Regions from separate parts of the Mesorhizobium sp. B2-2-3 genome, predicted to be linked through region 2. Evidence: riboswitches for the same ligand, from Rfam matches in the RefSeq annotation. Region 2 holds a riboswitch; the other holds the start of a gene.

Region 1 (10,162 bases), on a different contig from region 2:
AGCGATTCCAGCGCGAATTTCTGCTTGAACGAGAGTTTTTTTGCCGGGGCTTTGGCGGTGGCGCTGTCCGCCTTCGCCGTCGGTACGTCGCTTGCATCCGCCTTCGCGCGCGCCTTGCGGTCGTCGAGCCTGGTACCGCCGCGCTGCGCCAGCATGTCGGAATAGCCGCCGGCATATTCGACCCAGCGACCGCCGCCGTCCGGCGCGATCACGCTGGTCACGGTGCGGTCGAGGAAATCGCGGTCGTGGCTGACCAGGATGACCGTACCGGCAAAGCCGGCGACCAGTTCCTGCAGCAACTCCAGCGTTTCCATGTCGAGATCGTTGGTCGGCTCATCGAGCACCAGCAAGTTCGCCGGCCGGGCCAGCACGCGCGCAAGGATCAGCCGTGCCCGCTCGCCGCCCGACAGCTCGCGCACCGGCGTGCGTGCCTGCTCCGGCTTGAACAGGAAGTCCTTCATGTAGGAGACGACGTGGCGCTGCTCGCCATTGATGACAAGGTTCTCGCCGCGCCCGTCGGTGAGATACTGAGCCAGCGTCTCCTGCGGATCGACCGCCTCGCGCTTCTGGTCGAGCGTGGCGATCTCCAGATTTGTGCCGAGCCGCACCGAACCGGCATCCGGCTGCAACTCCCCGGTCAGCATCTTCAGAAGCGTCGTCTTGCCGGCGCCGTTCGGCCCGACGAGGCCGATGCGGTCGCCGCGCTGGATGCGGGTCGAGAACCCCTTGACCACGGTGAGGTCGCCAAAGCTCTTCTCGATGTTCCTGGCCTCGATCACCAGCTTGCCGGATTCGGCGGCGTCGCTGGCCACCATGGTCGCGGTGCCTTCGGCGCCGCGATGGCCGCGAAAACGCTGGCGCATGGTCTGCAATTCGCCCAGGCGGCGCATGTTGCGCTTGCGCCGCGCCGTCACGCCATAGCGCAGCCAGTGTTCCTCGCGCACGATCTGGCGGCCGAGCTTGTGCTGTTCGCGCTCTTCTTCCTCAAGCACCTGGTCGCGCCATTCCTCGAAATGGCCGAAGCCCTTATCCAGCCGGCGCGTCTGGCCCCGGTCGAGCCACACGGTGGCGCGCGATACGCGCTCAAGGAAACGGCGGTCGTGCGAGATGACGATGAGGGCCGAGGAGGTGCGGACGAGTTCCTCTTCCAGCCATTCGATCACCGAGAGATCGAGGTGGTTGGTCGGCTCATCGAGCAGCAGGATATCAGGCTCGGGCGCCATGACGCGGGCAAGGGCGGCGCGCCTGGCCTCGCCGCCGGAGAGGTCGCCCGGCTGCTCCTCGCCCGAGAGGCCGAGGTGCTCCATCAGGTAGCTGGCGCGATAAGGATCGTCGGCGGGACCGAGGCCGGCCTCGACATAGGCGCGCACGGTTGCGAAGCCGTCCATGTCGGGCATTTGCGGCAGATAGCGGACGGTCGCCGATGGCTGGCGGAACACCTCGCCGTCCTGCGGCTCGATCAGGCCGGCGGCGATCTTGAGCAGCGTCGACTTGCCGGACCCGTTGCGGCCGACCAGCGCGATCTTGTCGCCGGCCGACGCAGCCAAGTCGGCGCCGTCGAGCAGGGGCGTGCCGCCGAAGGTCAGTTTTATTCCGTCGAGATTGAGAAGAGGCGGCGCCATGTCAGCTTTCTGGCAAGGGATAGGGATGGGCGAGCAGCAGCGCGCGGCCCGCTCCCAGCGCGATCTCGAGCCTGCCCTTGACCTCGTTGGAGATGGTCAGCGACGAGCCGAACGCGACCTTGACGCGGTCAAGCGGCCATTTCGCACCAGCGACGGTCAGCCCTGCAAGCTCGGAAAAACCCAGGATCGAGAACAGGGTGCCGTCGGCATAGTCGAAGCGGGCCGTGCCGTGCGCCAGGGGCACGGCTTCCTGCGCGCCGCTGGTCAACAGCACCTTTGTCCCGGCCCCGGCCAGCCGCAGGGCGAGCGCCATGTGCAGGAAGGCATGGTCGGCGCGCTTGCCGCCGAAGGCGCCGGCGAGCACGAGGCTGGTAGCGCCGCGCTCCAGGGCGGCCGATATCGCGAGTTCTCCATCGGTGGCGTCTTTCTCTGCCGGAAAGGTCCGGCGCGGCACGGCGGCCAACTCATCCGGCAGGCCGGCGGGCACGGAGTCGAAATCGCCGACCCACAGTTCCGGCACAAGGCCGAGCGTGCTTGCATGGCCGATGCCGGCATCGGCGGCGATGACGCGGGTTCCCTCGACCTGACGGTCGAGCCGTGGCGTGCGGACGAGATCGCCGCCAAGCAGGATGGTGAATGTGCTCATATCGTGTGGCCCTTACCAGCCCGACAGCGGAAACGGAAGGCCGGCAAACAGCCACTTGCGCGGTTCACCGGCCGGGCCTATGTGTCGAGGCGCTCTAACGGGGTGCCGGACGCGATATTTCGCGGACCGGCTGAGAGGCAGTCTCGCCAACCCGCTGAACCTGATCCGGTTTGTACCGGCGGAGGGATTAGACGTTTCGGACAGTCCGACGCCTCAATTCCTTTAACCCGAACGAAGGAGGCGCCGATGCGCACGCTTTTATACGCCCTTGTCTCTGCAATGGTCGTGGTTCTGTCCGGGCCGGCCTTAGCCAAGGACAAGCTCACCGTCTACACTTATGAGAGCTTTACCGCCGACTGGGGCCCCGGCCCGGTGGTGAAGAAGGAATTCGAGGCCGAATGCGGCTGCGATGTCGACTTCGTCTCGGTTGCCGACGGCGTCGCGCTGCTCAACCGCGTCAAGCTGGAAGGGGCCGCGACCAAGGCCGACATCGTGCTTGGCCTCGACACCAATCTCACCGCCGATGCCAAGGCCACTGGCCTGTTTGCGCCGCATGGCGCCGTGACCGGGCTCAATGTGCCGGGCGGCTGGAACGACGACATCTTTGTCCCGTACGACTATGGCTATTTCGCCGTCGTCTATGACACGCAGAAGCTGAAGACGCCGCCCAAGAGCCTGAAGGAATTGGTCGAGGGCAGTGCCGACGACAAGATCGTTATCCAGGATCCGCGCACCTCGACGCCGGGCCTCGGCCTGCTGTTGTGGGTGAAGTCGGTCTATGGCGACAAGGCGCCGGAGGCCTGGGCCAAGCTCAAGGCGAAGGTCTTGACCGTGACGCCGGGCTGGAGCGAGGCCTACGGCCTGTTCACCAAGGGCGAGGCGCCGATGGTGCTGTCCTACACGACCTCGCCCGCCTACCACATGGTTGCCGAGAACACCGAGCGCTACCAGGCCGCTTCCTTGGAGGAGGGCGAGTATCTGCAGATCGAGGTCGCCGGCATCACCACGACGGGAGCCAAAAATCCGCTGGCGGAAAAGTTCATCGCCTTCATGACCGGGCCGAAATTCCAGGATGCCATCCCCGAGACCAACTGGATGTTCCCGGCCGGCAAGACCGACAAGCCGCTCAATCCGGCCTTCGACAGACTGGTCAAACCGACCAAAACCTTGCTGTTCAGTCCCGAGGAGGTCGCGGCCAACCGCAAGGCATGGGTGGATGAATGGCTGGCGGTGATGAGCAAGTAGTTTGGTCGTATGATCGGATGATGAGTGCTCTACAGCGCCCCCCACTGTCCTGCCGGACATCTCCCCCACGAGGGGGGAGATTGGCCGTCACGACGGCTTTCGCCAATTGGCGACGTCACAGGAGAGGGTGGAGCGCTGAAGCAGCCAATCTCTCCCCAAGTGGGGGAGATGTCCGGCAGGACAGAGGGGGGCGCGAAGGAACGCGACGCTCGCTAAAGGTCCTTTGGGTGGCGCAGCGTGCAGCGCGCGTCTGACCCCCGCATCTCCGCCGGTATCCTCGCGCTTGCGGCGATCGGGCTCCTGATCGGCGGCGCGTTTGCGGGTCTTCTTTTCGAAGGCGCGAACGATTTCTCCGGAGCCTGGGCAGCCTTCGATCCTTATCTCCTGCGCGTCGTGCGCTTTACGTTGTGGCAGGCGGCGCTTTCGACGCTGTTGTCGGTGGCGCCGGCCCTGTTCGTGGCTCGCGCGCTGTCGCGGCATCCGCGCTTTCCCGGCCGCGGCTTCATCCTCCAGCTCTTCGCCCTGCCGTTGGCGCTGCCGGCGATCGTGGCGGCGCTCGGCATCCTGGCGCTCTATGGCCGCGCCGGCTATTTCGCCGGCTTTCTTGGTGCCGTCGGCGGTTACAATTGGCCGGGCATCTATGGCCTCTCCGGCATCCTCGTTGCTCATGTCTTCTTCAACCTGCCGCTGGCCACGCGGCTGTTCCTCGAAGCGCTGCAAACCATCCAAGCCGACCAATGGCGGCTGGCGAGCCAGCTCGGCATGGGTGCCGCACCGGCTTTCCGGCTGATCGAGTGGCCGACACTGCGCGCCGCTCTGCCGGGCGTCGCCGGCCTGGTGTTCATGCTCTGCATCACATCCTTCACGATCGTGCTGACGCTGGGCGGTGGCCCCGGCGCGACGACGCTGGAGGTCGGCATCTACCAGGCTCTGCGTTTCGATTTCGATCCCGCGCGGGCGGTGGCGCTGACGCTGCTGCAGATCGCGCTGACCTTTGTCGTGGTGCTGGCGTTGACGCGGCTCGGCGCCAACACCACCGGTGACGCCAATCTGCCGGTGGCGCCGCGCCGCTACGTCTCGGCCGGCAGGACCGAGACCGCGCTGAATGCCGCGCTCGTCGTGCTGGCCCTTTTGTTTGTCGGCGGGCCGATGACGGCGACGCTGATGTCAGGCCTCGGCGCCGACCTTGGCCGTCTCGCCGGCGAGGCGGCGGTGCGGCAGGCGACGCTGACCAGCGCCGTGCTGGCCTTCCTGTCGGCGCTGCTGTCGGTTGCGCTGTCGCTTTCGCTCACCATGGCGCGCCGCGTGCTGGCCCTGAAGCGCCGCTCCGGTCCGCGGACCGTGCTCGAACACGCCACCGACACCGGCGCCGGCTTCGTCCTGGTCGTGCCGCCCATCGTCATCGGCGCCGGCTGGTTCCTTCTGCTGCGCCATGTCGGCGATGTCTTTGCCATAGCCCCGGTCATGGTCGTCACCGTCAATGCAGTCATGGCGATGCCTTTCGCCATCCGTGCCATCCGCCCCGCCTATGATGCGGCGAGCGAGCGCCATGAGCGGCTCTGCGCGCTTCTGGCAATAGCGGGCTGGGCCCGGTTGCGGCTGGTCGACTGGCCGTCGCTGCGACGGCCGCTGGCCACCGCCTTCGCGTTTGCCATGGCGCTGTCGCTTGGCGATCTCGGTGTCATCGCACTGTTCGGCAGTGATTCCGTGCAGACTTTGCCCTACCTTCTCCTGGCGCGCATGGGCAGCTACCGTACCGAGGACGCCGCCGGCCTGGCGCTGCTGCTCGGTCTGGTCTGCCTTGCGCTTGTGGTGGCGGCGAGCTGGCTGGGAAGGGGGGAACGAGACTGATGGCTGCGGGCGCCACCAATGGTGCGACAAGGGGGGCCGAGGTGCGGCTGGACACGGTCTCGTTCAGCTACGGCGACGCGCCGCTCGTTTTCGATGTCGATTTCGCCGCGTCGAAAATTACCGCCATCATGGGGCCGAGCGGCTCGGGCAAGTCGACGCTGCTCAATCTGCTGGCGGGCTTCGAGACGCCGCAAGCTGGCCGCGTGCTGATCGGCGGCGCCGATGTCGGCGCGGCGCCGCCTTCGGCGCGGCCCGTGTCGATGGTGTTCCAGGAAAACAATCTTTTTGCCCATCTTTCGGTCGAAGAGAATGTCGGGCTCGGCCGCTCGCCCTCGCTGCGGCTGACCGAGGCCGACCGCGCTGACATCGCGGAGGCGATCGCGCGCACCGGCCTCGCGGGCAAGGAAAGACGCCTGCCGCGCGAACTTTCGGGAGGCGAACGCCAGCGTGTCGCATTGGCGCGCGTGCTGGTTCGCAACCGCCCGGTGCTTCTTCTGGACGAGCCTTTCGCTTCACTCGGACCGGCCTTGCGCGACGACATGCTCGATCTTGTCGCCGACGTGCATGCCGAGCGGGGCATGACGCTGCTGTTCGTTACGCACCAGCCACAGGACGCACGCCGTATTTGTGAGGAGGTGGTGTTCCTCGACAACGGCATGGTTGCCGCCAAGGGCAAGGCGGATGATTTCTTTGCCGGGGCTGGTCCTGAAGTTTTCCGGCGCTATGTTGGCACAAGCGCCTGGGAGGCTGGATCACGAGATATTGCCCGGAAGCGGACATAATTTACGCTCAAACCGGCTCCTGGCGACGGGGCGATTGCTTGCCATGACAGAGGTAGTGTGGCTAGGTCCGCCCCGTACCGGTCCGGTGCAGGCCGTGATTTGCCTGCAGCATCCGCCGCGCGTTGGTATGGCGTGGATGCTGTAATGCTTTGATTTGCGCATGAGCCCTTGCGAGGATCGCCCCGATTTTCGCGGGCATGCGCCAGACCCGAAAGGAAGCCGTTCTGCCGACCGGCACGGAAAGACCAAGAGGGAAAATGCTGGCGCGCTTTCTGGCGCTGGCCGGCTTTGTAGTGGCCCTGGCAAGCTGCCAGATGTTCACACCTCCGGAAGTCCAGGAATCCGGCTTCCAGCCTTCCGACAAACCGATCACGGTCGACAATGTCGCGGCCAATAACAAATTGGCCGAACTCGCCAAGGCGCAGCATCCACGCATACTGGCGACCTATGGCGGCGAATATTCCGATCCCAAGCTCGAGCGCATGGTCGCCAAGGTCGTCGGCAGCCTGACGGTGGTGTCGGCCAATCCGACCCAGACCTATCGCATCACCATCCTCAATTCGCCCAACGTCAATGCCTTCGCGCTGCCGGGCGGCTATCTCTACGTCACGCGCGGCCTGCTGGCGCTGGCCAATGATTCGGCCGAGCTCGCCGCCGTCATCGCGCATGAGATGGGCCACGTCACCGCTAACCACGGCCTGCAGCGCCAGCAGCTCGAGGCCGAGGAGGGGCTCGCCACCAAGGTTGTTTCCGACGTGCTCGGCGACAGCCCGACCGCCAAGGCGGCGCTGATCCGCGGCAAGCTGAGACTGGCGCAGTTTTCGCGCAACCAGGAACTGGAGGCCGACGCGATCGGCATCAAGTCGATCGGCGAAGCCGGCTACGATCCTTACGCCGCCGGCCGCTTCTTGCAGTCCATGTCGGCCTACACCGATTTCCGCTCGATCAGCGGCGCCACCGACGCCAGCCTCGATTTCCTGGCAACGCATCCCAATACGCCGCAGCGTATCGACCTTGCGCAACGCCATGCCCGCCAGTTCGGCCCGCCGGGCGTCGGCACCCGCGATCGCGACGCCTTCCTCGCCGGGATAGACGGCCTGCTCTACGGCGACACGCCGGAAGAAGGGTATGTGCGCGGCGAGACCTTTCTGCATCCGGGCCTGGGCGTGTCCTTCTCGGTGCCGGAGGGCTTCATCATCGACAATTCGGCCGCCGCCGTGACGGCGACCGGGCCGGGCGACATTGCGATCCGCTTCGACGGCGTGTCGATCGACAAGAACCGTGCGCTGACCGATTATATCAGGAGCGGCTGGGTGGCCGGTCTCGACGACGCGAGCGTCAGGCAGGAAACGATCAACGGCAACGAGGCGGCGACGGCGCATGCAGGCGCCGAAGGCTGGCAGTTCGATATCGCGGTAATCCGCGCCGGCGGCCAGGTCTACCGGCTGCTGACGGCGGCACCATCCGCCAGCACGTCGCTCGACACCGTGGCGCGTTCCGTCAGCGGCTCGTTCCGCATTCTGAGTGCCGCCGAAAAGGCGGCGCTGAAGCCGCTGCATATCCGCGTGGTCACCGTCCAGCCGGGGCAGACGATGGGTTCGCTTTCGGCGCAGATGGTCGGCGTCGACCGCAAACTCGACCTGTTCCGGGTGCTCAACGCGCTGTCGCCGGGGGCTGCGGTTTCGGCCGGCGACAAGGTCAAGATCGTCACCGACAAATAGCCGATAGTCGGCGCTGACCCGCTCTCTCGTTTTTGGGACGAGAAACTTCTAGGTAGTTTTCCTGGAATGGATTTAGGCGGCGGTGGCGAGGAATTCCGGGTTCTGCTTCACCAGCGCCACTTTCAGCTTTTCCATGGCGCGGGCCTCGATCTGGCGCACGCGTTCCTTGGAAATGCCAAGCGTCTCGCCGAGCGCTTCGAGCGTCGCGCCCTCGTCGCTCAGCCGACGCTCCTCGATGATGCGCAGCTCACGCGCGTTGAGTGCGGCAAGCGCCGCCTTCAGCCACATCGAGCGGCGTTCGATATCGATGGTGTCGCTGACGACCTCGTCGGGCAAGGGATCGTCCGACACGAGGAAGTCCATCCGCTCGGTCGCGCCCCCATCGTCGGCAAGCGGGACATTGAGGGAGGAGTCGGGCGCCGAGAGCCGCGAATCCATCAGCGCGACATCGGCTTCGGAGACGCCGAGGGCCGCTGAAACCTCGCGGTACAACGTCCTGTTCGACAGCGGCTCCGCGGCGCCGTTCGCCAGCCGGGCGCGCAGGCGCCGCAGGTTGAAGAACAGAGCCTTTTGCGCCGAGCTGGTGCCGCCGCGCACGATCGACCAGTTGCGCAGGATGTAGTCCTGCATCGAGGCCCGGATCCACCAGGTCGCATAGGTCGAAAACCGCACTTCGCGCTCCGGCTCGAAACGGGCCGCGGCCTCGAGCAGGCCGACATGGCCCTCCTGGACCAGATCGCCAAGCGGCAGGCCGTAATGACGGAATTTGGAGGCCATGGAAATGACCAGGCGCATATGCGCCACGGTGATGCTGTGCAGCGCGTTCTGGTCGTTGTCCTTTTTCCAGCGCAGCGCCAGCCGCAACTCCTCGTCGCGTTCGAGATAGGGAGCCCTCATTGCCGCGCGGACCATGATCCGTCCTGCCGTGTCTTCCATCATGAGGCACTCCCTGGCTCTGGCGATACGGATGTCATTTCGAAACCCGGCAGCCGCTCGACTTGAAATGACGGCGTCCTGCCCTACAACGAACGCAAAACGTGCCATGCGCGGGAAAGGTTCCGCCGCCGGCGGCGCGGCGTGGAGGCTGCGCGAAAAAACTCCGGGCGGGTTCGAGGCACCGCCAGAAACGTCAGTGGTAGAATCCGATTCCGAATAATGGATGTTTTTGAAATCTCATTCCTTATTTTTTCAACTCACATCTGTCAATTTCCAGCGCTCACACACCATGCCGGATATCAGGCCAGGACGGGATCACAGAAAAATGAAATGGCTCAAGTCGCTCATCGTCGCCGGAACTTTGCAGGTTCTGGCTGTTACCGCAGGCTATGCCGGCGCCAATCTCGACCAGATCAAGCAGGCCGGCGTCATCAAGGTCGGCACGGAGGGCACCTACGCACCCTTTACCTATCATGATGCCGGCGGAGCGCTGGTCGGCTTCGATGTCGAAATCGCCAAGGCGATCGGAGACAAGCTCGGCGTGAAGGTAGAGTTCCTCGAGGGCAAATGGGACGGGCTGATCGCGGGCCTCGATGCCAATCGCTATGACGCGGTCATCAACGAAGTCGGCATCACCGACGCCCGCAAGGCGAAATACGATTTCTCCGACCCCTACATCGCCTCCAAGGCAGTGCTGATCGTGCGCGGCGACAATACCGACATCAAGAGCTTCGCCGATCTCAAGGGCAAGAAGTCGGCGCAGTCGCTGACTTCGAATTTCGGCAAGCTGGCCGAGGCCAACGGCGCCGAACTGGTCGGTACCGACGGGTTCGACCAGTCGATCCAGCTGCTTTTGACCGGCCGCGCCGACGCAACCATCAATGACAGCCTGTCCTTCCTCGATTTCAAGAAGCACAAGCCGGATGCCAATGTGAAGATCGCGGCCCAGGAAGAGAACGCCGACTATTCCGGCGTCATCGTTCGCAAGGGCGATCCGGAACTGGTTGCCGCGATCAACAAGGCGCTGGCCGACATCAAGGCGGACGGCACCTATCAGAAGATCGCAGACAAGTATTTCGGACAGGACGTTTCGAAGTAATTTACGGCCGGGCCGTTGGCCCGCGCGACATCGCCCGGCGGCGGACCGTTTTGACGGCCCGCCGCCTTTCGCGTGATATACGGCAGTCGCAAGAAGGAGCCCTTTCGTGCCGCACTGGCTGCAACTCATGCTGGAATCGCTGCCTTCGCTGCTGTGGGCCGCGTTGATCTTCACCGTACCGCTGACGCTCCTGTCCTTTGTGCTTGGCTTGAGCGTCGGTCTTGGAACCGCGCTGATCCGGCTCTTCGGGCCAATGCCCC
Region 2 (10,162 bases):
CCGAATATAGCCGAGACCTACTACAGTCGCGGCCAGAACCTCAGTTTCCAGGAAAACTACGACGGGGCGTTTGCCGACTTCGAAAAGGCCATCAATCTCAACCCCGCGGACGCAAGGGTCTATGCCGATCGAGGCCTCCTATGGATGGGAGGGCACGAGGACGTCGCCGCGCTGCACGATTTCGAAAAGGCCATCAGCCTCGATCACAAGAACCCCTTTGGCTATTTCGGTCGAGGCGTGATCCGAACCAGCAGAGCGGACTATGAAGGGGCCATCGCGGATTTCAGCCAGGCGATAAGGCTTAAGCCGGATTTCGCAACCGCCTACGAGGCGCGGAGCCGGGCGTGGGAAGCCAAGGGCAACCGCAAGCGTGCTCAGGCCGATCGCAAGAAGGCACTGAGCCTTGGGGTAGATTAGACGGGCTTTTCGGGAGGGCGCGGATTTTGCGTTGGAGTGGTTTGGGCGTAATGGCAGTCGCCGCTCTGTGCTTTATTGCGGTAAAGGTTTTGCCTTGGGCGCAGCTCTGACGAGGCTGACGAAAGGCAACCAGCTTGAGCAGCGCTGGCGCCCGATGCGGTTTGATCCCTACCCCAAATAGAAGTTACTGAAATAGTTGCCAAAATCCGGTTGCCGGGCAACGGGCTCGCCGTCCCCGTTCCGGAGGATGCCGGCGGCGAAGAGATAGGAACCGATCGCTTCCATCTTGGCCGGGTCCATGCTGCCTATGGCGCCGTTTCGCCGGCGCAGATAGTGCCCGTCGATCAGCGTCTTCAGCGAGGCGTGGATCAATGCCGGATTGGTCAGGGCGTCCTTGTTGGCGGCGATCAGCAGTGTGGCCGCTTCTTCGGGATGATCGACGGTGAACTGGTAGCCGCGCCGCGTTGCCCGTATGAAGCCCGACGCCAATTCCGGATTTGCACGCAGATACGCATCGCTAGAGGAGATCAGCGTGGTGTGCTCGTCGGGCACGCCGTAGTCGGCATAGACGAAGCTTCGCTGTTTGACGCCTTTCAGTTCTGCCTCGACGCCTTCCCAGGTCGAGACCTCCAACGTGAAGTCGACCGAACCGTTGGCCAGCGCCTCATAGGCGGACGTGCCGAGCGTCACCGTTTCGAAAGCCCCCTTGCCGCCGTCGTGACGGATGATGGTCGAGATCAGCGCGTTTTCCCAGGCACTGCCGAAACCGCCATAGGTCAGGCCGTCAAGATCCCTGGGGGTTTTGATCTCGTCACGCGCTGCATTGAACACCAGCCGTCCGGTTTCGGACTGCACCACGGCATAGACCGCCTTGAGATCGGCGCCGGCGGCTTTCTGGGTGAAGAGGCCGATGGAGCCGTTGATGCCGAAATCGGCAACGCGGTTGGCAACCAGCGTGCCTGCACCGGTATCGCTGTAGGGCAGGATGTCGACCTCGAGGCCGGCCTCGCTGTAAAACCCTTTGTCGCGAGCGACGAACAGGCCGATATGGTTGGTGTTGACCGTCCAGTCCAGCGCCACCGTTACTTTCCGGGCGGCCGCCTGGGCAAGAGATCGGCCTGGCCGGGCTATAAGGGGAAGGCCGGCAGCGGCAGTGAGCAGCAAGGCTTGCCGGCGCGTCAGGTCAGTCATGGTCCGTGTCCTTCTGGTGGCTCGGGTTGAGGAGGATGTCGAGGATCTCGGCTTCGAGGGTGCCGGCCTGCCGTGCAGCGCCGCCGGCCAGTTCGCGTGGACGCGGCAGCGGCACGGTGATCTCAGCGACGACGCGCGCCGGCCGCGCCGAAAGCACATAGATGCGGTCGGACAGGAACACAGCTTCGCGCACGTCGTGGGTGATCAGCAGCGCCGTCCAGCAGTGGCGCCGCCACATCTGTTCCAACCAGCGTTGCATGGCGGCGCGGGTCAGCGCATCGAGTGCGCCGAACGGCTCGTCGAGCAGCAGCATATCGCGTTCCTGCACCACGGTGCGCAGCAAGGCCGCGCGCTGGCGCATGCCGCCGGAAAGCTGCGCCGGAAAATGCCGTTCGAAACCGGCAAGCCCGAATTCCTCGAACAGCGGAGCAACGCGAGCGCGGGCAGCCTTGCGCCTGACACCTTGCACCTCAAGCCCGAGCGTGGCGTTGTCAAGAATGCGCCGCCAAGGCATCAACGCGTCGCGCTGCGGCATGAAAGCGAAATGCCGGCCGTGGTCATCGAGCGGCTTGCCGTCGAAGAATATCTCGCCCTCGCCGTGAAGCGCGCCGGTCAGAAACTGGAACAGCGTCGACTTGCCGGCGCCGGAGGGGCCCAGAATGGAGACGAATTCGCCGGCGCCGACGCTGAGCGAAATGTCGGCAAGCACGTCGAGTCCTTCGAAGGCCTTGCGCACATGTCGCAGTTCGAGCCGGTTCATCGCCACGGCCCCTTTCCTGCGGCCCGCCCGCCGGCGGTCCGTTCCCATGGCATGGCAAGGCGCTGGACCAGCATCGTCAGCCCGAACAGGACGAGCGTCAGCACGGCGCTGACGGCGACGGCGGCCAGCACCAGGTCCGGGCGGAAGTTGTTCTTGGCGTTGAGCATGTAGATGCCGAGGCCCTTCGCCGCGCCCGCATATTCGGCGAAGATGGCGCCCACGACAGCATAGGTGATCGAGATCCTGACACCGGCGAAGAAGTAGGGCAGCGCCGAGGGCAGCCGCGCCAGGACGAAGACACGCCAGCGCCCTGCCCCCATGGCGCGCAGCATTTGGCCGATCTCAGCCTCCGTCGCCTCATATCCTTCGGCCAAAGCCACCAACATCGGAAAGAAGGTGACCAGCGCCACCAGCATGATCTTGGGCATCAGCCCAAAGCCGAACCACAGCACCACCAGCGGTGCAATCGCCACCAGCGGCAAGGTCTGGCTGACCACGAAGACCGGAAAAAGGGCGCGCCGCAATGGCTGGGAGAAGTCGATCAATATCGACAGCGCAAAGGCACCGCCGAGCGAACAGGCAAAGCCTGCGAGCGTGGCGCGGAGGGTTGGCACGGCGTTATCGGCCAGCGCGTGCCGGTTGAGCATTGCCTGAGCGAAGACGCGCGATGGCGCCGGGAGGATTGTCGGCTTGATGCCACCAAAGCGCGCATAGAGTTCCCACGCGGCTAGCAGCAGCCCCACCGAAAGCATCGCCGGAGCGGTTCTGGCGATGAGGTCCACGATCGGACGCGAAGGGGCGGACGGGGAGGACACGCAGGTACCCGGAGCGGATGGCGCGGGGCGCGCCGTCAGACGGCGGTGGGGCTGTTGGCCGAGACGGTGACGTCGAGCGTTACGTGGCCGGCACCCGGCCCGAAGCGGCAAAAGGCCTCGTTGAGTGCGGTAAAAATGGCGCCTGCGTCGCCGCGCAACTTTGTGCAGAAATGCTTGGAGCGCTCATATACGCCCGACTGCTTCAGGAAGTCGATGCAGCCATAGATCTCGTCCATGTGGTCGTCGGTGCCCATGACATAAAGCGAGAACTGCGCCGCCGCCGGCTGGCCGGTGGCGGCCACGCCGCGCACGGCGGCGATAGCGGCTTCCTTGCGCGGGCCGAGCGGCCCGGCAGGTCCGCCAAACGCGTCGGAGCGGCAGATCAGATCGTCCGGCTCGCCCGGGCAGCCGCGCGAGATGGCGGCCGAAAGCACGCAATGCTTGCCGCTGCGCGCTGCCGCCACGAACAGGTCGCGCATGGCAGGAAACAGCACCTCGGGCGGTCCGACCAGCAAGGTCGAGATATCGTCGGTCTCGATCCGCAGTCGATCACGATAAGGGTCCAGTGCCCCGAGCGCGCCAAGGATGACGCCGACAAAATCGCTGGACATGGGATATAGGGAAATCTGTGCGCCTGAAAACATCGCCCGCCTCGCTCCGCTGGTATTACCCAGATCAGCTTCTAGGGTCTGTGGGCTTGCCGCCCCCGTCTCAGCCCCGACCGTACGGAGCACCCCTGTGGATGGACGCGTTAAAGCACCAATCGGGCGGCTATGAAAGCTGTTTTTTCAGGACCATCGCCGGAAATGCATTGCGCCAGGCCTGATTTATGGGCGGTTCCGTCGGGCCCGGTCTTGAGGGAAATTTGTCCGGAACCTTAGCCACGACGAGTGGTTGTCCCTATAGTCGCAAACGCGACGAACTTCGTGGAAACGAGCGAAGACTTCACAGAAATGGAGACAAACCATGCTCATGAAAATCCTCGCAGCTTCGGCTCTTACCATTGGTCTCGCGACTTCGGCGATGGCGCAAAGTGCTGGCGGAAACGGCGCCAATAATGGGCCCGGCAGCGGCCAGTCGGTCACGGTCGACCCGAACACGCCGGCATCGCCGAACACGGTGGATCCTGGCACGACCGGGAGCACGACCGTCATGCCCGACGGCATGAATTCGAACGCGGACCGGAACTGTCCGGCCAGCCCACAAGGTGCTCAGCCGGATGCCAGCCACACCGCTCCGGGCACGGCTTCGCCGACTGTCAACGACAAGCATTGCGGCAAGTAGCCACTCGCCGAAACTGCTGGAGAATGCCACGGGGCGCCTGTTCCGTGGCGTTTCCGTCTCTTTATGTTTCACCCTCGCCGAACAGGCAGGCGCCTGAGACGTAAACCGCCATCGGCCTTCGTCTCGCCTACGAAACAGCCTTTTCGCGAACCGGCAGCTTCCAGCCCGGCCTGACGAAATGACAGGTGTAGCCGTTCGGGTATTTCTCCAGATAGTCCTGATGCTCGGGTTCGGCTTCCCAGAACGCGCCGGCCGGAGCCACCTCGGTGACCACCTTGCCGGGCCACAGGCCCGAGGCGTCGACGTCGGCGATGGTGTCTTCGGCGACGCGCTTCTGCTCATCGCTGGTGTAGTAGATCGCCGAACGGTAGCTCATCCCCACATCGTTGCCCTGGCGGTTGCGTGTCGTCGGATCATGAATCTGGAAGAAGAACTCCAGCAGCGTACGGTAGCTCACCCCGGCGGGATCGAAATTGATCTCGATGGCTTCGGCATGGGTGCCGTGGTTTCGGTAGGTGGCATCAGGCACGTCGCCGCCGCTGTAGCCGACGCGCGTGGACAGGACGCCCGGGATGCGTCGGATCAGATCCTGCATGCCCCAGAAACAGCCGCCGGCAAGCACCGCGCGTTCGCTTGAAGTCGCCATATCAAATCTCCCCAAAAGCAACTCCGGGGAAAGGTTGTAGCCGTTTCCGTCCGGAATTGCGCACGATAAAACTGGAGGCCCGGCGCTATGACAGCCGCTCCAGGATTTCCCATAGATGGGCATTGTCGTCGGCTTCGTCCAGTCGACGGGCGCGTCCTGCTGCCGATCACCACGGACGCGCGGCGTCACTCCCCAGGCCTGAACCTGCGCACCACGACCTCGAATACGATATCCGATATCCACATCGCGCAGACGCCGATGAGGAATGCGGCCGCCAGGGTCGTGGTGTCGTCATTGGCCATCGGCAGGCCCATGGCGCGGGAATACTGGACCACGGGCAGCGTCAGATAGGCGGCGGCTAGCGCGCCGCAGATCGGCGAGGCCACCATCTCGCGCGGTTTGTAGCGGTGGCGCGACAGCGCGCGCAATATGCCGCCGGAAAGGCCGGCGACCACCACCGGCACCTTGATACCGAGCAGGTCGAAAATATCATGCATCATTTCATTGTCTCGCGATCAGGAAACAGAATGACCGATCCGGCACCGAAGATGAGCGGTCCCCGAGCAGCAGGGCCCGAATCGAGCGGCAATACGATCGTCATGGTTTCCACCCGCACAGTTTCTCGCCCTTGCGGTTGTGCGCCAGCAGCGTCCGGACTTCCGCATCCGACAGTGCTGCGACGGCGGATGCGGACAAGCGCAGCGGGCTCGAGACCGCGCAAAATCCGCCGGTGACGGTGGTGCAGCCGGCTACCGCGACAAGTGCTGCGGCCGCTGCGACAATCAATCCCTTGCCCATGACCTGAGCTCCTTTCGGGCAGTGGCGGCGGGTAGCGCGCCGATGTCGTTGTCAACCTGGTCGGCGACGTCGCGCGCCGCCGCCTCGGCCGCGGCCTGCCGGCTACGTTCGGCGCGCTCGCCGGCAAGCCGCTGGCGAACACCCCAGCCAAACGCAGCGACGATGGCTGCGCCGATGCCGAGAACGGTCGAATTGCTGAGCAGGAAGGAGAGGAGCGCGCTCATTGGTTTGGCGCGTCCTTGACGAGATAGCCGACGGCAAAGACGGCCAGCGGCAGCAGCGTGGCCCATGTCTCGGCATCGTACCAGGATGGCCAGACATTGCGCACGAAGACGCCCGAAATCGAAACGGCGGCGGCGGCGATGGTCGCGGCCGTCAGCTTGTTGGTCGGACGGATGGTCGGCTGGGTTGTCGTGGCCATGATCAGAACATTCCTTGCAAGGCGGCGGCGACGTGGTGCCAGGCGGCGTAGGCGACGAGCAGGCACGCGACAATGATCCCGCCCGCCTTGGCGGCGGCTGGGATGTTGGCGCCGGCAGGCGCCGCCGCGACCGGTTCGACGGCATCTGTGGCAGCAGCGCCGCCCGGCGCCGCCGCAGCAGCGGTCGGCGCAGGATCTGGCCGCGTGGCCGATGCCTCGCCTGCCCCGACAGCCATCAGCAGCAGCGCCTGTGCGCGGACGGATCCGACCCGGCTCGACCAGCCTTTGCCGAAAGTCGGCCAGGTCGGAAGCCGCTTCAGGAAAGCCAGGCGGGCATCGCAGAGATTGTCGATGACGACGGCGGCCGGTCGGGAACCGACGGCCGCGAGCGTCTCGGGCCCGATGCGGCCGTCCTGGGCGGTGCCGACCACTGCTTGAAGATATTTCGCCGCCCTGCCCGGCCCACTGTTCACGGCATAGTCGAACACCGCGTAGTCCACGCCGTCGGGCAACTCGGCGCCAGCCACCGCATCCCAGTAGAAGCGGCGGTACACCGTGGCGAGCTGGGCATCGCTGATCTTCCTGAGATCCGCCTTGGCGGCATCCGCCTTCACGTAGCGGCGGAAATTGGCGAGCGTGACGCCCTTCATGGTGGCGCCGCCCGGATCGGCCGGATTGTCCGACCAGCCGCCTTCGGATTTGAGGACGAGCGCAAGCGCCCGCGTAAAATTGCGGTCCATGATATCCCTTTCGATTTCTTGGTGGATGAGGTGAGTGGGTGATCGCCGGCAGCACAGGGGTGCGGATAGTCGCCGTTGCGCGCGCCTCGGTGCCTACTTGCAGTGCGTCAAAACCGGAGGTCGCCTTGCGCGCCGGCCGGCGCATGGTTAGAAAAAATACAATTTTGGGACGAACAGGTCTGGGATGAGAGACTTTGTTGGCGCCGCGCGGCGCCTGGCCTTCAACAGGCTGTCGGCCGCCATCGATCGCCGCTGGAACGTCGACCCGCTGGGCTCGGCGCCGCGTGCCTCGAAAAAGGAATATCTGAGGCTGTTCGAAGCCACCCGGCGCGTCTCATTCGCTGAGATCGACAGGCTCGAGGCCGAAACCGGCTTTGCCGTCGATCGCGACTGGCTCGACGAACTGGCCCTCCACACCCAGATCACCATCAAGACCAGCGCGCTCGCCTACCCGCACGGGCGGGTGCTCTACAGTCTTCTTCGCCGCCAGCTGGCCGACAGCCCAAGGCCGTTCACCACCGTCGTCGAGACCGGCACCGCGCGTGGTTTCTCCGCGATCTGCATGGCCAAGGCACTCGCCGATGCCGGCGCCTGCGGGCATGTCGTCACGCTCGACGTCCTGCCGCACCATCATCGCTTCTACTGGAATTGCATCGACGACCATGACGGCAGGAAGTCGCGCGCCGAACTGCTTCGGCCTTGGCAGCCGCTGGCCGACCGGATCATTTTCCTGCAAGGCGATTCACTCCTTCAATTGCCCAGGGTCGGCGTGAACCGGATCCACTTCGCCTTCATCGACGCGCAGCACACCAGGAAGAACGTGCTGGCCGAGCATCGCTGCGTTTCGGGCGTTCAGCGCGAGGGCGACATGGTCGTATTCGACGACGTCACGCCAGGGTCCTTCGATGGCGTGGTCGAAGCAGTCGCCGAGATCGAGCGGCAGGGCCGGTACGAGGTGCGCCGTCTGAACGCGTCCAAGCAAAGAACCTATGCCTGGGGCATCAGGCGGTGACGAGACGACAGCCCGGATAAACCATCGGAGGCGAGACCTTGCTCAGAAATATCGCCCGCAGGCTTTATCTCGGCATGCGCCGGAACATCGACACCCCGCCCCATGGCGGCCGATGACTACCTGAAGGTGCCGTACTTCCCGATGGCGACGAAGCATTGCTGATCCTGCAAGAAACCGAACTAGCGCACCACCCAGCGATTGAGCCTGACCGCGCGGCCGGCAGCGGCTGCTGCCGGCAAGGCATTGGTCAGTGTCACCGTGTTAGCCGAAGGTGCGCCGTTCACAGTTGTGTGGTGCCATTGGAGCTCTGCTCCGGTAATCACAGTGTCAAGTTCGATTCCAATACGGTCGCCAGCCGTGATTCCCGCGACGCTTGCTAAGCCAATCGTGGTGGCACCGGAAATGGCGGCGGTGGAGACGGTGGTCTTCAGTAGGAATGTATTTCGATATCCACCAAATTGTGCCCGCTCGATGGTCGCTCCAACGGGAAGATAGCTTTCCATAAGGAAGCTATAGCAAAGCCGGCTGATGTCGGTCTCTTGATCACGCAATCGCAGTATGGGCGCGGCGAAGCCTTGTTCAAAATCGATACTTTCAATGATCGTTGCGCCAATCCATCCGGACGCCCCAACGAAGAATGAGGCAACAGATGGGTGTATCCACAGCCAGTTGGTTGAAAATTCATAAACCGATGCACCGGTTCGAGCGATTGACTGGCCGTTGCTACCTTTTGCATAGTACGGGGCATTGCCTGACAACACGGTGCCAGAGGCGTCGAAACAGATGACGGTAATGGCGCGCGAACCGTTAAGGAAGTTGAGGAACGCGTGCTGTGTGGTGTTGGCTTTTTTGTAGATGTGGCCGACAGCCTGGCCCGAGCTTGACACCACAAGTTGGCCGTCGCCGTTGGCCCGCGACGTGCGCGCCGTGACACCGTTGGTCAGGAAGGGCGATGGAGCTGTATAACCGCCGGTCGCGCTGTCGTACAAAACGACGCCGGGTACCGTGATGCGGCCCTCGGCCTGCACCGGAAAGAACCGCTCGCCCTGAAAGCGCCTCACCAAGTTGGCCCCTCCAGTCGGCCTATTCGACATATCTCGCAGCGAGACAAACAGGCGCTTCAGATCAGGCGAAAGGATGTTCGCGTCATCGATGCCTGACGCGCTCAAAAGATCAATGTTGAAGGAGGCGAAGCCAGTCGCGGATGGCACGTTGACGAGAGCAAGTGTGTTGGTGAAGGCGCTGTAAGTTTCGATGCGCGCATTCTTGAAAAACACGGTGGTCAGGTTGCTGGTGCTGCCTAGCGCGGCGTAGATGAAAGCTGCATGGCTAACGCCGGCCGAGCCACCATCAATGCCGATTTGGGGGCTGTCGATCAACACCTCTTCAACGGCAGCGGTCCCGGCGAGAGTCAGCTTGAAGGTCCCGCGACCCGCCGCCTTCTGGTTGGTGCCGATGTACCAGGTTCCACCGCGGAACTGGTTGTTTACGAAATAGCTCGCGCCAGCCAGATCGCAATGCACATGGGAGCCGTTGTTGTAGAGAGTGATGATGTTGAATTCGTTGCTTACCCAATTTGTATTTGCCGTCAGGCCGTCGAAATAGAGCCCTTCGTCGTAACCACGGGCAGCAAGCCAGAGCTTGCTCTCGGCCATGCCGCCGAAGTGAATGCCTCGCGTGTTGGCGACAACAGATTTGTCTGGTGTATTCTGGACTTCCAACCAGATCTTTGCGCCGCGCAAAACATTCGTTCCGGTCCCACCGATGCGGACCGCCGAAAGGCCGTCGAAAGCACCGCGTATCAGCGCCCCCTTGCCATTGATCTCGCTGATGTCGCGCCAGTCGATAGAAGAGCCAACCGCGTAGTATGTTGCTACGGCAGGCAGGACGAGCACGGCCTTGGTAATCCGGCAATAGGAGCCGAGCGCGTTTAACGCAAGCGCGTTGTCGGCAAGCCCTTCACGGGCGCCAAACATCGTGGCGGTGGCGACGCTTTCATTCAACACCCAAAACCCGCCATTGACCGCATCGGTCGTCCCGTCCGGCATGAAGCGGTCGGCGGAGCGGAAATAGGCCAG

Evidence for each region. A riboswitch is a leader RNA that binds a small molecule or an ion and turns the genes downstream of it on or off. The one in region 2 is predicted to bind thiamine pyrophosphate.
Region 1: it holds a riboswitch for thiamine pyrophosphate, as region 2 does, so the genes downstream of both, thiB (thiamine ABC transporter substrate binding subunit) here and FJ951_RS16140 (YkoF family thiamine/hydroxymethylpyrimidine-binding protein) in region 2, are expected to answer to the same signal.

The regions. Positions count from the first base shown of each region.
Region 1 covers NZ_VFWC01000013.1:99,201-109,362, forward strand. The annotation lists gene FJ951_RS22700 (ABC-F family ATP-binding cassette domain-containing protein) at 1-1,622, opposite strand, end outside; gene FJ951_RS22705 (thiamine diphosphokinase) at 1,624-2,268, opposite strand; TPP riboswitch at 2,357-2,472, shown strand; gene thiB (thiamine ABC transporter substrate binding subunit) at 2,515-3,513, shown strand; gene thiP (thiamine/thiamine pyrophosphate ABC transporter permease) at 3,751-5,364, shown strand; gene thiQ (thiamine ABC transporter ATP-binding protein) at 5,364-6,146, shown strand; gene FJ951_RS22730 (M48 family metalloprotease) at 6,404-7,867, shown strand; gene FJ951_RS22735 (RNA polymerase factor sigma-32) at 7,940-8,806, opposite strand; gene FJ951_RS22740 (amino acid ABC transporter substrate-binding protein) at 9,129-9,902, shown strand; gene FJ951_RS22745 (ABC transporter permease subunit) at 10,009-10,162, shown strand, end outside.
Region 2 covers NZ_VFWC01000008.1:63,880-74,041, forward strand. The annotation lists gene FJ951_RS16120 (tetratricopeptide repeat protein) at 1-417, shown strand, start outside; gene FJ951_RS16125 (ABC transporter substrate-binding protein) at 586-1,608, opposite strand; gene FJ951_RS16130 (ABC transporter ATP-binding protein) at 1,601-2,368, opposite strand; gene FJ951_RS16135 (ABC transporter permease) at 2,365-3,183, opposite strand; gene FJ951_RS16140 (YkoF family thiamine/hydroxymethylpyrimidine-binding protein) at 3,219-3,827, opposite strand; TPP riboswitch at 3,818-3,931, opposite strand; gene FJ951_RS16145 (hypothetical protein) at 4,150-4,467, shown strand; gene msrA (peptide-methionine (S)-S-oxide reductase MsrA) at 4,595-5,113, opposite strand; gene FJ951_RS16155 (hypothetical protein) at 5,299-5,610, opposite strand; gene FJ951_RS16160 (hypothetical protein) at 5,711-5,911, opposite strand; gene FJ951_RS16165 (ABC transporter permease) at 5,896-6,135, opposite strand; gene FJ951_RS16170 (hypothetical protein) at 6,132-6,332, opposite strand; gene FJ951_RS16175 (glycosyl hydrolase 108 family protein) at 6,335-7,072, opposite strand; gene FJ951_RS16180 (class I SAM-dependent methyltransferase) at 7,257-8,084, shown strand; gene FJ951_RS16185 (hypothetical protein) at 8,264-10,162, opposite strand, start outside.